2 regions of the Kitasatospora sp. NPDC057595 genome follow, and region 2 is predicted to be linked to the other one. Evidence: riboswitches for the same ligand, from Rfam matches in the RefSeq annotation. Region 2 holds a riboswitch; the other holds the start of a gene.
What was found. A riboswitch is a leader RNA that binds a small molecule or an ion and turns the genes downstream of it on or off. The one in region 2 is predicted to bind S-adenosylmethionine.
Positions count from the first base shown of each region.

Region 1 (5,650 bases), on a different contig from region 2:
GTGCCCAGCGGCGGGTGAGGAAGCCGGCCCGGTCGGCGCCGAGGATGCCGGTGAGGACGGCCTCGGCGATGTCGTCGGGCAGCAGCCGCAGGTACTCGGGCGGCGCCCAGGGGGTGTGCGAGAAGTGGCCGATCCGCAGGTCGGGGCGGGCGGCGCGGAGCAGCGCCGGGACGAGCGAGAGGTGGTAGTCCTGCACCAGGACGGCGGCGCCGGGGGCGGCCTCGGTGGCGAGCGCCTCGGCGAAGGCGGTGTTGTAGGCGGTGTAGGACTGCCACTCGGCGCGGAAGCCGGCGTCGAAGGCGGGGGCGGTCGGGGTGTCCCAGAGCAGGTGGTGGACGAACCACAGGGTCGAGTTGGCGATGCCGTTGTAGGCCTGGGCGAAGGTCCGCGGGTCTATGTCGAGCATCCGGACGGCCTGCCCGCCGACGTCGTGGCCGGCCCGGTCGAGGCGGCCGTCCGGGGCCTCCCGGGCTGCCCGGCGGTCGGCGTCGGAGAGGGCGGCGCAGACCCAGACGGCGTCCGGGTCGTCGATCGCGGAGAGCCCGGAGACCAGGCCTCCGCCGCCTCTGCGGAGCGTCAGCGTGCCGTCGTCCGCGGTGCCGAAGGACACCGGCCCCCGGTTGGACGCCACCAGGACGGGGGCTGCGCCGGTCGGATTCGAACGCTCGGTCGTGTCAGGGCCCATGGTTGGTTGGTTGCCGGGGGTCCGGGGTGGCAAACCCCTCAGCGCCGGGTGGCGTACTCGGGGACGGTGTGCATCGGCGGGCGTTCGGTGGCGGTGACCGGGTGGGTGTGGGCGGTGAAGGCTCGGGTGCGCGGGTCGCGGGTGAACTGGGTGAGCCGGGGGTGGAGCAGGTCGGCGGAGGCCTTGAGTCGGTGGGTGCGGTCGAGCCGTTCCAGCGCGGTGCGGTAGATGGTGGCGGCCATCCGGCCGAGCGCCTGGCCGTCCTGGTGCCGGTGGTGGCGCACGCCGACGTCCACCTGGGCGAGCGCGTCCAGGCCGGCCGTCTCCAGCGCGTCGACCAGCAGGCCGAGTTCGACTCCGTAGCCGGTGGGGAAGGGCAGCCGTTCGAGCAGCGAGCGCCGGGCCGCGTACTCGCCGCCGAGCGGCTGGACGAAACCGGCGAGTTCCGGCCAGTGCAGGTTGAGCAGCGGGCGGGCGACCAGCTCGGTGACCCGGCCGCCGCCGGCCGGTACGACCGCCCCGTCGGTCTCCAGCGGCCGGTCGTACATCGCCTTGACCAGCTGGATGTCCGGTTCGGTGAGCAGCGGGCCGATGATGCCGGAGACCAGGGCGGGGTCGAATTCGCGCAGGTCGGCGTCCACGAAGCAGACGATCTCGCCGCGGGTGACCAGCAGCGAGCGCCAGAGCACCTCGCCCTTGCCGGGGGCGGCGGGTATCCGGGGCAGGATCGCGTCGCGGTGGACGACGGTGGCACCGGCCTCGGCGGCGACCGCGGCGGTGGCGTCGGCGGAGCCGGAGTCGACCACCACCAGCTCGTCGACCAGCGGCAGCCGCTCCATCAGCTCGCGGCGGATGACCCGGACGATCTCGCCGACGGTGGCCTCCTCGTCCAGCGCGGGCAGCACCACGCTGACGGTGCCGGCCGGGCCGAGCGCGCGCTTGGCCGCCGGCAGCGTGTGCACCGGGCGGTCGGCCGCGCTCCACGAGCGCCGGCGCAGCCAGGACGCCGTCTCGGGGAGGAGCTCGGGGGTCGGTTCGGCGGGCACGGTGCGCTCCTCGGCGGGGTCGGGTGCGGGGGTCGGGTACGGGGCCTGGTGGGACGGGGCATCTCGCGTGGCGGACGGTGCCGTTCGGGGTTGACGCCTTCGGATACAGTCTTCGTACAGCGGTCGGACCTTCGCACGCCGGGGTCACCGCTGAGCAGGACCACAACTTCACAGAGCTCATCCAGAGGGACTGAGGGAACGGCCCGTTGACGTCCCGGCAACCTTCTCGCACGGTCGGCTTCGAGCCCCGGCGGGACAGGTGCCAATTCCGGCCCGGGCGCGACCGCGTCACGGGGAAGATGAGGAGAGAGGCCTCGCCACCATGGCTATCGACACCGCCGTACCCGTCACCGTTGACCTCGGCCCCGCCGCCCAGCTGTCCTGTCGGGAGTGCGGCACCAAGTTCCCGCTCGGTCCCAGCTTCGCGTGCCTGGAGTGCTTCGGCCCGCTGGAGATCGCCTACGACTTCGGCAGCGAGGGCGCCGAGGAGCTGCGCAAGCGGATCGAGGCCGGTCCCGCGTCGATCTGGCGCTACGCGCCGCTGCTGCCGGTGCCCGCGGACGTCGCGGGCAAGCCGAACCTGAACCCGGGCTGGACCCCGCTGGTGAAGGCCGACAACCTGGGCCGCGAGCTCGGCTTCACCGCCCAGCTGCACGTCAAGGACGACTCCGGCAACCCGACCCACTCCTTCAAGGACCGCGTGGTGGCCTGCGCGATCGAGGCGGCCCGCGCGTTCGGCTACACCACGCTCTCCTGCTCCTCGACCGGCAACCTGGCCGGCGCGGTGGGCGCGGCGGCGGCCCGGGCGGGCTTCCGGTCCTGCGTGTTCATCCCGCACGACCTGGAGCAGGGCAAGGTCGTGATGGCCGGGGTGTACGGCGGCGAGCTGGTCGGCATCGAGGGCAACTACGACGACGTGAACCGGTTCTGCTCGGAGCTGATCGGCGACCCGGCCGGCGAGGGCTGGGGCTTCGTCAACGTTAACCTGCGGCCGTACTACGGCGAGGGCTCCAAGACGCTCGCCTACGAGATCTGCGAGCAGCTCGGCTGGCGGCTGCCGGAGCAGATCGTGATCCCGATCGCCTCGGGCTCGCAGCTCACCAAGATCGACAAGGGTCTGCAGGAGCTGATCAAGCTCGGCCTGGTCGAGGACCGGCCGTACCGGATCTTCGGCGCCCAGGCGGCGGGCTGCTCGCCGGTCTCGGCCGCGTTCAAGGCCGGCCACGACGTGATCCGGCCGGTCAAGCCGGACACCATCGCCAAGTCGCTGGCGATCGGCAACCCGGCCGACGGCCCGTACGTGCTGGACATCGCCCGGCGCACCGGCGGCGCGGTGGAGGACGTGACGGACGAGGAGGTCGTGGCCGCGATCCGGCTGCTGGCCCGCACCGAGGGCATCTTCGCGGAGACCGCGGGCGGCGTGACCATCGGCGTGCTCAAGAAGCTGGTCGAGACCGGGCAGCTGGACCCGTCGAAGGAGACCGTCGCGATCAACACCGGTGACGGCCTGAAGACCCTCGACGCCGTCTCCGAGGCCGGGATGACCGCCGTGATCCGGCCGAACCTGGAGTCCTTCCGGGACGCCGGCCTGGCGACCGCCTGACCCTCGCGCCACCCACGTCCCACCCGTCCCGCCCCCAGCCCCGCCCGCGCGCCCGCAACGAGGAGACCCCCATGAGCGCCAACGTCCGCATCCCGACCATCCTGCGCACCTACACCGGCGGCGCCAGCGAGGTGCCCGCCGAGGGCGGCACGCTGGGCGAGGTCATCGCCGACCTGGAGAAGAACCACGCCGGGATCGCCGCGCGCATCCTGGACGACACCGGCAAGCTGCGCCGCTTCGTCAACGTCTACGTGAACGACGACGACGTGCGCTTCGCCGAGGGCCTGGCGACGGAGATCAAGGACGGCGCGAACATCTCGATCATCCCGGCGGTCGCCGGCGGCTGATCCCGCGCGCGCCCGTTCCCTCCGGGGCGGGCGCACCGTCTCCGGCTGTCCGCGGCACGGAATTCCGTGCCGCGGACAGCCGCGCGTATTTTGGCGGGAATATTTTCGGTGCCGGTCGGAGTAAAGTGTCGCTCGACCGGGAACAGAGGCCGCCCTTCCGCTCATCCGGGAACGAATCCACCGCATCGCCACCACCGCCGGTGTCCGCCCAGTGGGGCCGGTGCCGGGGTCCGGGGCCCGGGAAACATGTCAGGCCGGTGTCAGAATTCTGACCGGGATTTCTGGTAATACGTCCGCTATGTCCGGCGGGAAATGCGGCTTTCCTGGTGTTTATGTCCGTCCTGTCCCCCATGATGCCGGGTGAATTCCCCGACATTGGGCCTGTTGCAGAGGGCGTCGATCCGGATACATTCAGCCGCGGTCGACGCAATCGCCCGTTCGCCGGATGCCGTTCGGCGACATCGGGAGGATCGCGGCGTGCACGGCCGCGCCCAGGGGGGGTTCCCCGGGCCGGCAGCCAACCAGACCCGCGCCCGCAGACCTGCGGGGGCGTGAAGGGCCAGCACAGCACTAGGGGAGTTCGGAATGGCTCAGGGCACCGTCAAGTGGTTCAACGCGGAGAAGGGCTACGGCTTCATCGCGGTCGACGGTGGTGCGGACGTCTTCGTCCACTACAGCGCGATCCAGATGGACGGCTACCGCACCCTTGAGGAGGGCCAGCGGGTCGAGTTCGAGATCTCTCAGGGGCAGAAGGGCCCGCAGGCGGACATGGTCCGCGCGGCGGTCTGACCTTTCCGACACCCAGGAGTTCGGCTCGGCCCATCGGCTGGTGCACCTCTTGCTTCACGGCGGGCCCGTGCGACGCATGTCGCACGGGCCCGCCGTCATGTCCGCGCGGCTCGCGGATCGTCGATTGGGCTTGCACTCGCCCACCCAGAGTGCTAATCATTGGCGTTAGCACTCAGAGCTTGAGAGTGATAAGCGGACCGGGTCGGTGAGGCCCCCGGGAGCGGTAGGGGAATGGACCCCCGCACACCAGGGCCGTCCGTCGCGGGCACCCCTTGGTCCGAGCAGTCGACCGTGTCCCGGAGGACCACTTCAGATGGCCAAGATCATCGCCTTTGATGAGGAAGCTCGCCGCGGCCTTGAGCGTGGCATGAACCAGCTCGCCGACGCCGTGAAGGTCACGCTCGGCCCCAAGGGTCGCAACGTCGTTCTGGAGAAGAAGTGGGGCGCCCCCACCATCACCAACGACGGTGTCTCCATCGCCAAGGAGATCGAGCTCGAGGACCCGTACGAGAAGATCGGTGCGGAGCTCGTCAAGGAGGTCGCCAAGAAGACCGACGACGTCGCGGGTGACGGCACCACCACCGCCACCGTGCTGGCCCAGGCGCTCGTCCGCGAGGGTCTGCGCAACGTCGCCGCCGGCGCCAACCCGATGGCCCTGAAGCGCGGCATCGAGAAGGCCGTCGCGGCCGTCTCCGACCAGCTGCTGGCCCAGGCCAAGGACGTGGAGACCAAGGAGCAGATCGCCTCCACCGCCTCCATCTCCGCCGCCGACACCCAGATCGGCGAGCTGATCGCCGAGGCCATGGACAAGGTCGGCAAGGAAGGCGTTATCACCGTCGAGGAGAGCAACACCTTCGGTCTGGAGCTGGAGCTCACCGAGGGCATGCGCTTCGACAAGGGCTACATCTCGGCGTACTTCGCCACCGACCTGGAGCGTATGGAGACCTCGTTCGAGGACCCGTACATCCTGATCGCCAACTCCAAGATCGGCTCGGTCAAGGACCTGCTGCCGCTGCTGGAGAAGGTCATGCAGAGCGGCAAGCCGCTCGTCATCATCGCCGAGGACGTCGAGGGCGAGGCCCTGTCGACCCTGGTCGTGAACAAGATCCGCGGCACCTTCAAGTCCGTCGCCGTCAAGGCCCCGGGCTTCGGCGACCGCCGCAAGGCCATGCTCCAGGAC
Region 1 is NZ_JBHVGL010000002.1:81,615-87,264, forward strand. Features, by position in the region: gene ACFU9E_RS03755 (trehalose-6-phosphate synthase) at 1-685, opposite strand, end outside; gene ACFU9E_RS03760 (glucosyl-3-phosphoglycerate synthase) at 724-1,731, opposite strand; SAM riboswitch class I at 1,906-2,037, shown strand; gene thrC (threonine synthase) at 2,054-3,334, shown strand; gene ACFU9E_RS03770 (MoaD/ThiS family protein) at 3,406-3,681, shown strand; gene ACFU9E_RS03775 (cold-shock protein) at 4,267-4,470, shown strand; gene groL (chaperonin GroEL) at 4,784-5,650, shown strand, end outside.
Region 1: another riboswitch for S-adenosylmethionine. It lies ahead of thrC (threonine synthase); the one in region 2 lies ahead of ACFU9E_RS22505 (aminotransferase class V-fold PLP-dependent enzyme).

Region 2 (5,650 bases):
CGAGGCGGTGCCGGCCGGCGGGCTCGGGCTCGCCAGGCAGCTGAAGGACGAGATCTACGGCTGCCCGCCGCTGCTGGTGCTGATCGGCCGGCCGCAGGACTCCTGGCTGGCCGCCTGGAGCCGGGCCGACGCGGCGATCTCCCAGCCGGTGGACCCGGTGGCGCTGGCCGAGGCCGTCGCCGCCCTGCTGCGGGCGCGGCTGGCCAAGCGGGCGCCCGCCTCGCGGTAGCCGGGCCCGGCCGGGCCCGGCCGTCCGGTCCGGCCGTCCGGGGCGGTGCTCCGGGGCGGCCGTCTCACCTCGCGTCTCAGTACAAGAGAAGAAGGGTGAACGGCGGAGCCCCGGCACCCGCCGCTCGATAGGCTGACTCCGTCCCTACGTCCTTCCCCGTCCGCGGGGAGCGAGAGCTGGAGTCAGCCATGGTGAACGTGCACCCTGCGAACGGCGGTAGCGAGCCCGCGCAGGTGGTCCGCACCTGGCCGGACATCCTGTCGGCGCTGCTGAGGGGGGAGGACCTCGACCGCGCGGCCACCGCGTGGGCGATGGACCGGATCATGAGCGGGGAGGCCTCCCCGGTGCAGATCGCCGGCTTCATGGTGGCGCTGCGGGCCAAGGGCGAGACGGTCGACGAGATCTCCGGCCTGGTGGACTCTATGTACTCGCACGCCGAGCCGCTGTCCATCCCCGGTCCGGCGGTGGACATCGTCGGCACCGGCGGCGACCGGGCCAAGACCGTCAACATCTCCACCATGTCGGCGATCGTCGCCGCGGCGGCCGGCGCCAAGGTGGTCAAGCACGGCAACCGGGCCGCCTCCTCGGCGAGCGGCTCCTCGGACGTGCTGGAGAAGCTGGGCATCAGCCTGAACCTGCGCCCGCGCCGGGTCGCCGAGATCGCCGAGGAGGTCGGGCTCACCTTCTGCTTCGCGGCCACCTTCCACCCCTCGATGCGGTACGCCGGTCCGGCCCGCAGCGAACTCGGGGTGCCGACCGCCTTCAACATCCTCGGCCCGCTCACCAACCCGGCCCGGGTGACCTCGCACGCCATCGGCTGTTTCGACACCCGCCTCGCCGGGCTGATCGCCGGGGTGCTGGCGCAGCGCGGTGCCGGCGCGCTGGTCTTCCGGGGCGACGACGGGCTGGACGAACTCACCATCACCACCACCTCGCGGGTCTGGATCGTCCGGGACGGCGCCGTCACCGAGACCACCTTCGACCCGCGCGAGGTCGGCATCGAGCCGGTCGGCATCGAGGCGCTGCGCGGCGGGGACCCGTCGTACAACGCGGAGGTCGCGCGCCGGCTGCTGGCCGGGGAGCACGGGCCGGTGCGCGACGCGGTGCTGCTGAACTCGGCGGCCGCGCTGGTGGCACTGGAGCTGACCGGCGCGCCGCTCGCCGAGCAGCTCGGGACGGCCATGCGGCGCACCGCCGCGGCCATCGACTCCGGCGCGGCGGGCGATCTGCTGAAGCACTGGTCGGAGGCCACCGCCCGGCCGTGACGCGGTGGTCGGGGCCCGGGGGAGCAGCCTCCCCCGGGCCCCTCCGGCTGTCCGGGATGCGGACTCCTGTTTGACCGCGGGACGGACGCGACCTAGAGTCTTCGCCAGGTCATGAGCGACAGCGTCAAGCCCCAGCTGGCTGTCCGGCAACCCTCCGTCCGTGGCGGGGTGCCCTGGGTGAGGACCGGGTCACGTGGCGCATCGTCCGCGTGGCAAGCGCGGACGCCGGACCGACAGCACTCCCGGGGTCCCTGACCCGTACAGGAGTGCATCCTCATGTCCATCGGCACCTCTCTCTGCGCCCCCCTCGCCGTCCTCGGCCACGACGTCCAGGTCCCGCTCGCCAACGGTGACAAGGTCGGCTACGCGGCGCTCGACTACGCGGCCAGCTCCCCGGCGCTCCAGCGGGTCTGGGACGACGTCGCCGCCTACGCCCCGTACTACGGCAGCGTGCACCGCGGCGCCGGCTACCTGTCGCAGCTCTCCACCGACCTGTTCGAGCAGAGCCGCCGCACCGTCACCGAGTTCCTCGACCTGCGCGAGGGCGACCAGGTGGTCTTCACCCGCGCCACCACCGACTCGCTCAACCTGCTGGCCGGCGCCGTCCCGGCGGGGACGCAGGTGTTCGCCTTCGAGACCGAGCACCACGCCTCGCTGCTGCCCTGGGCGCACGCCGGTCTGCCCGTCACCTACCTGCGCGCCCCCCGCTCGCACGCCGAGGCGGTCGAGGCCTTCGACGCCGCGCTGGCCGCCTCGCCCGAGGGCCCGAAGCTGCTCTGCGTCACCGGCGCCTCCAACGTCACCGGTGAGCTCTGGCCGGTCGCCGAGCTGACCCGCACCGCCCACCGGCACGGTGCCCGGGTGGTGCTGGACGCCGCGCAGCTGGCCCCGCACCACCGGGTCTCGGTGCGCGAGCTGGACGTCGACTGGATCGCCTTCTCCGGCCACAAGCTGTACGCGCCGTTCGGCGCCGGGGTGCTGGCCGGCCGGGCCGACTGGCTGGACGCGGCCGACCCGTACCTGGCCGGGGGCGGCGCCACCCGCACGGTGGCCCGGGAGGCCGACGGCTCGGTGGCCGTGCAGTGGCACACCGGCCCGGCCCGGCACGAGGCCGGCTCGCCCAACGTCATCGGCGCCTACGCCATCGCCTCGGCCTGCCGGGCGCTCACCGAGGCCGGGTTCGACGCGCTGGAGGCCCGTGAGCGCGCGCTGGTCGCGCGGCTGAAGGCCGGGCTGGCCGAGATCCCCGAGGTCCGGGTGCTGAACCTGTTCGGCGCGGACTCGGACCGGGTGGGCGTGCTCTCCTTCGTCGTCCGGGGCTGGAACAGCTCGCACTTCTCGGCCGCGCTGTCCGCCGAGTACGGCATCGGGGTGCGCGACGGCCTGTTCTGCGCCCACCCGCTGGTCCGCACGCTGCTCGGCGACGAGGAGGCCGCGCCCTCGGAGTGCGGCGCGCCGGAGCCCTCGCTGCCCGGCGAGCGCAGCCTGAACGCGATCCGGGTGAGCTTCGGCGCGGGCACCCCGGACGAGCACGTGGACCGGTTCCTGACCGCCGTCCGCGAGCTGGTCACGGACGGCGCGGCCTGGACCTACCGCAACGAGGGCGGCCGCTGCGTCGCGGACACCCGCCGGGAGGGCTGAGGCCCCGCCGACGGCGCTACTCGTCCAGACCGATCGAGAAGGCCGCTTCCAGGTCGTGCTGGGAGTAGGTGCGGAAGGCGATCTGGGTCTCGGTGTGGGCGACGCCCGGGACCTTGTTGAGCCGGCCGGGGATCACCTCGGCGAGGTCGTCGTGCCGGCCCACCCGCACCATCGCGACCAGGTCGTAGCCACCGGTCACGGAGTAGACCTCGCTGACGCCCTCGATGGCGGCGATCGCCTCGGCGATCTCCGGGATGCGGTCGACGCTGGTCTTGATCAGGACGATGGCGGTGATCACGGTGGCGTACTCCTTTGTGAGGTGCCGCCAGCGTATCGGGCGGCGGCGGCACCGTCGCGGGGGCGGGTGGCCCGGGGCCGGCGCCCGGTCAGGGTGCAGGCGTAGAGGAACCCGGCCGCGAAACCGATCACGTGCACCACGTACGCCACACCGGGCCCGGCGGAATGCACCGACCACCACTGGAGGGCGAACCAGAGCCCGAGCACCAGCCAGGCCGGGAAGCGCAGCGGGAGGAAGAGCAGCAGCGGGACGAGCGTGGTGACCCGGGCCCGCGGGTGGAAGCGCAGGTAGGCGCCGAGCACGGCGGAGATCGCCCCGGAGGCGCCGATCAGCACCCGGGTCGCGTCCGGCGAGTGCGCCTCGGCCAGCGCGAAGCCGTAGGTGGTCAGCGCACCGGACGCCAGATAGAAGAGGAGGAACCGGGGGCGACCCAGCCGCCGCTCCACGGTGGGGCCGAAGACGTGCAGGAAGAGCAGGTTGCCCAGCAGGTGCAGCCAGCCGCCGTGCAGGAAGAGCGCGCTGAGCACGGAGAGCGCCGGGTGCTTGCCCGGGGTGGGCGCGGCCGGGCAGCCGGGCACCGGGTCGGGGGCCTCGGCGAGCTGGCCGGCGGTCAGCGGGCGACCGGTCAGCAGTTCGGCGGGGACGGCCCCCCAGCGCTGCTCGTAGCGCTGCTCCGCGCAGACCCGGGTCCGGCCGTGGCCGTAGAGCGGGTTGAGCCCGGCCGCCGGTCCGAGCAGGAAGACCGCGGTGTTGAGCGCGATCAGCGCGTAGCAGACGGCCGGTGCGGCGGCGGCCGGCCGGCCGCGGCGCACGCCGGTGCGGTCGGGGAGGACCGGGAGGGCCATGGGCCCCAGCATCCCTCCGGCACGCGGCGGGCACCGCGCGGTTACGGCAGGTGGGCTACCCGCCGCGGGCCGGTCGGCCGGTGGCCGTGAAGGTTGCCCCAGGCAATAGGCTTGGGGCGGGCAATCCCGCCTCCCGCCGCCGACGCCGGGGCTCCGGGGGGAGCGCCTGAGCCCACCCAGGGACCACCCGAGAGGACCCCCGATGACCGTCCCCGCCCTGACCGCCGAGACGCGCTGGCGCTGCACGCTCTGCGGCAACCTGACCCGCTTCGACGTGACCCGGACCGCCCGGGTGACCGAGTTCCTCCACTTCGACCTGGCCGGCGAGTCGAAGATCGAGGAGACCCAGGTGCTCAGCGAGACCGTCGAGTCGGTGCGCTGCCGCTGGTGCAACGCGGTGGACCAGGTCGAACTGGTCGCCCGCCCGGGCGCGGCCGACGGCGCCGAGGGCTCCGAGCAGGCCTGATCGCCTGATCCGTGCGGCGGGCGGTGCGGGGCATGGCCGACCGCCGCACGGGACAATACAGAGAGAACGCACGGAGTGTGACGGGGACGGCGGCCGGGGGCCGTACCCCGCTGGACCAGGATCGGAGCCGAGGACGTGGTGGACGCAGCGAAGGAGCCCGGCGGGCCGCAGGGGCGGCAGCCCGCTGCGGACGCGCGGACGCCGGACGCGGCAGGGGCCGCCCCCTCCGGCACCGACGCCCCGGCCGAGGCGGCCGCCGGCGAGGAGTCGGGCGGCGGTGACGAGCCGGCGGCAGCCGTCGACGGGTCGGACCGGGACGTCCCGGGCAGCGCGACGGGCGGCGCCGAGACCCTGGACCGGCCGCTGCCCGAGGGCGTGCGCCGGCGCGTGGTGGGCCTCGCCTCCGACGCGCTCGGCGGGCTGCCGCTCGCGGAACTGCCCCAGTCGCTGCGCCAGTACGCCAAGTTCACCCCCGCGCGCCGGGCCAAGTACGCGGCGACCGCGCTGGCGGCGGCGCTGGAGGCGGAGCCGGCCTTCCGGTCGCGGATAGCGGAGCGGCTGCGGCTGGGCCAGCCGGACCTGGTCAGGGCCCTGGAGTCGGGCACCGTGCCGGGCGCCGCGGACCCGATGGACGTCGCGGCGGCCGCCTACCTGGTGCGCTCCGCCGGATGGAGCCGGCTGGTGGCCGAGGCCGGCGAGGAGGCCGAGCGGGCGGGCGCCGAGGGCGCGGCGGCCGAGGCGGCGCGGCTGGTGGAGAAGCTGCAGGCCGAGCTGGCCGAGGTGCGCTCGGCGGCGCGCGCCGACCTGGACCGGCAGCGGGCCGAGTCGGAGGACGTCCGCCGGGAGGCGGACTCGCTGCGCCGCCGGCTGCGGTCGCTGGAGAGCGACACCCGGAGGGCGCAGGCG
Region 2 is NZ_JBHVGL010000015.1:41,705-47,354, reverse strand. Features, by position in the region: gene ACFU9E_RS22515 (hypothetical protein) at 1-229, shown strand, start outside; gene trpD (anthranilate phosphoribosyltransferase) at 418-1,494, shown strand; SAM riboswitch class IV at 1,602-1,719, shown strand; gene ACFU9E_RS22505 (aminotransferase class V-fold PLP-dependent enzyme) at 1,771-3,135, shown strand; gene ACFU9E_RS22500 (Lrp/AsnC ligand binding domain-containing protein) at 3,152-3,433, opposite strand; gene ACFU9E_RS22495 (rhomboid family intramembrane serine protease) at 3,430-4,278, opposite strand; gene ACFU9E_RS22490 (hypothetical protein) at 4,481-4,744, shown strand; gene ACFU9E_RS22485 (NYN domain-containing protein) at 4,880-5,650, shown strand, end outside.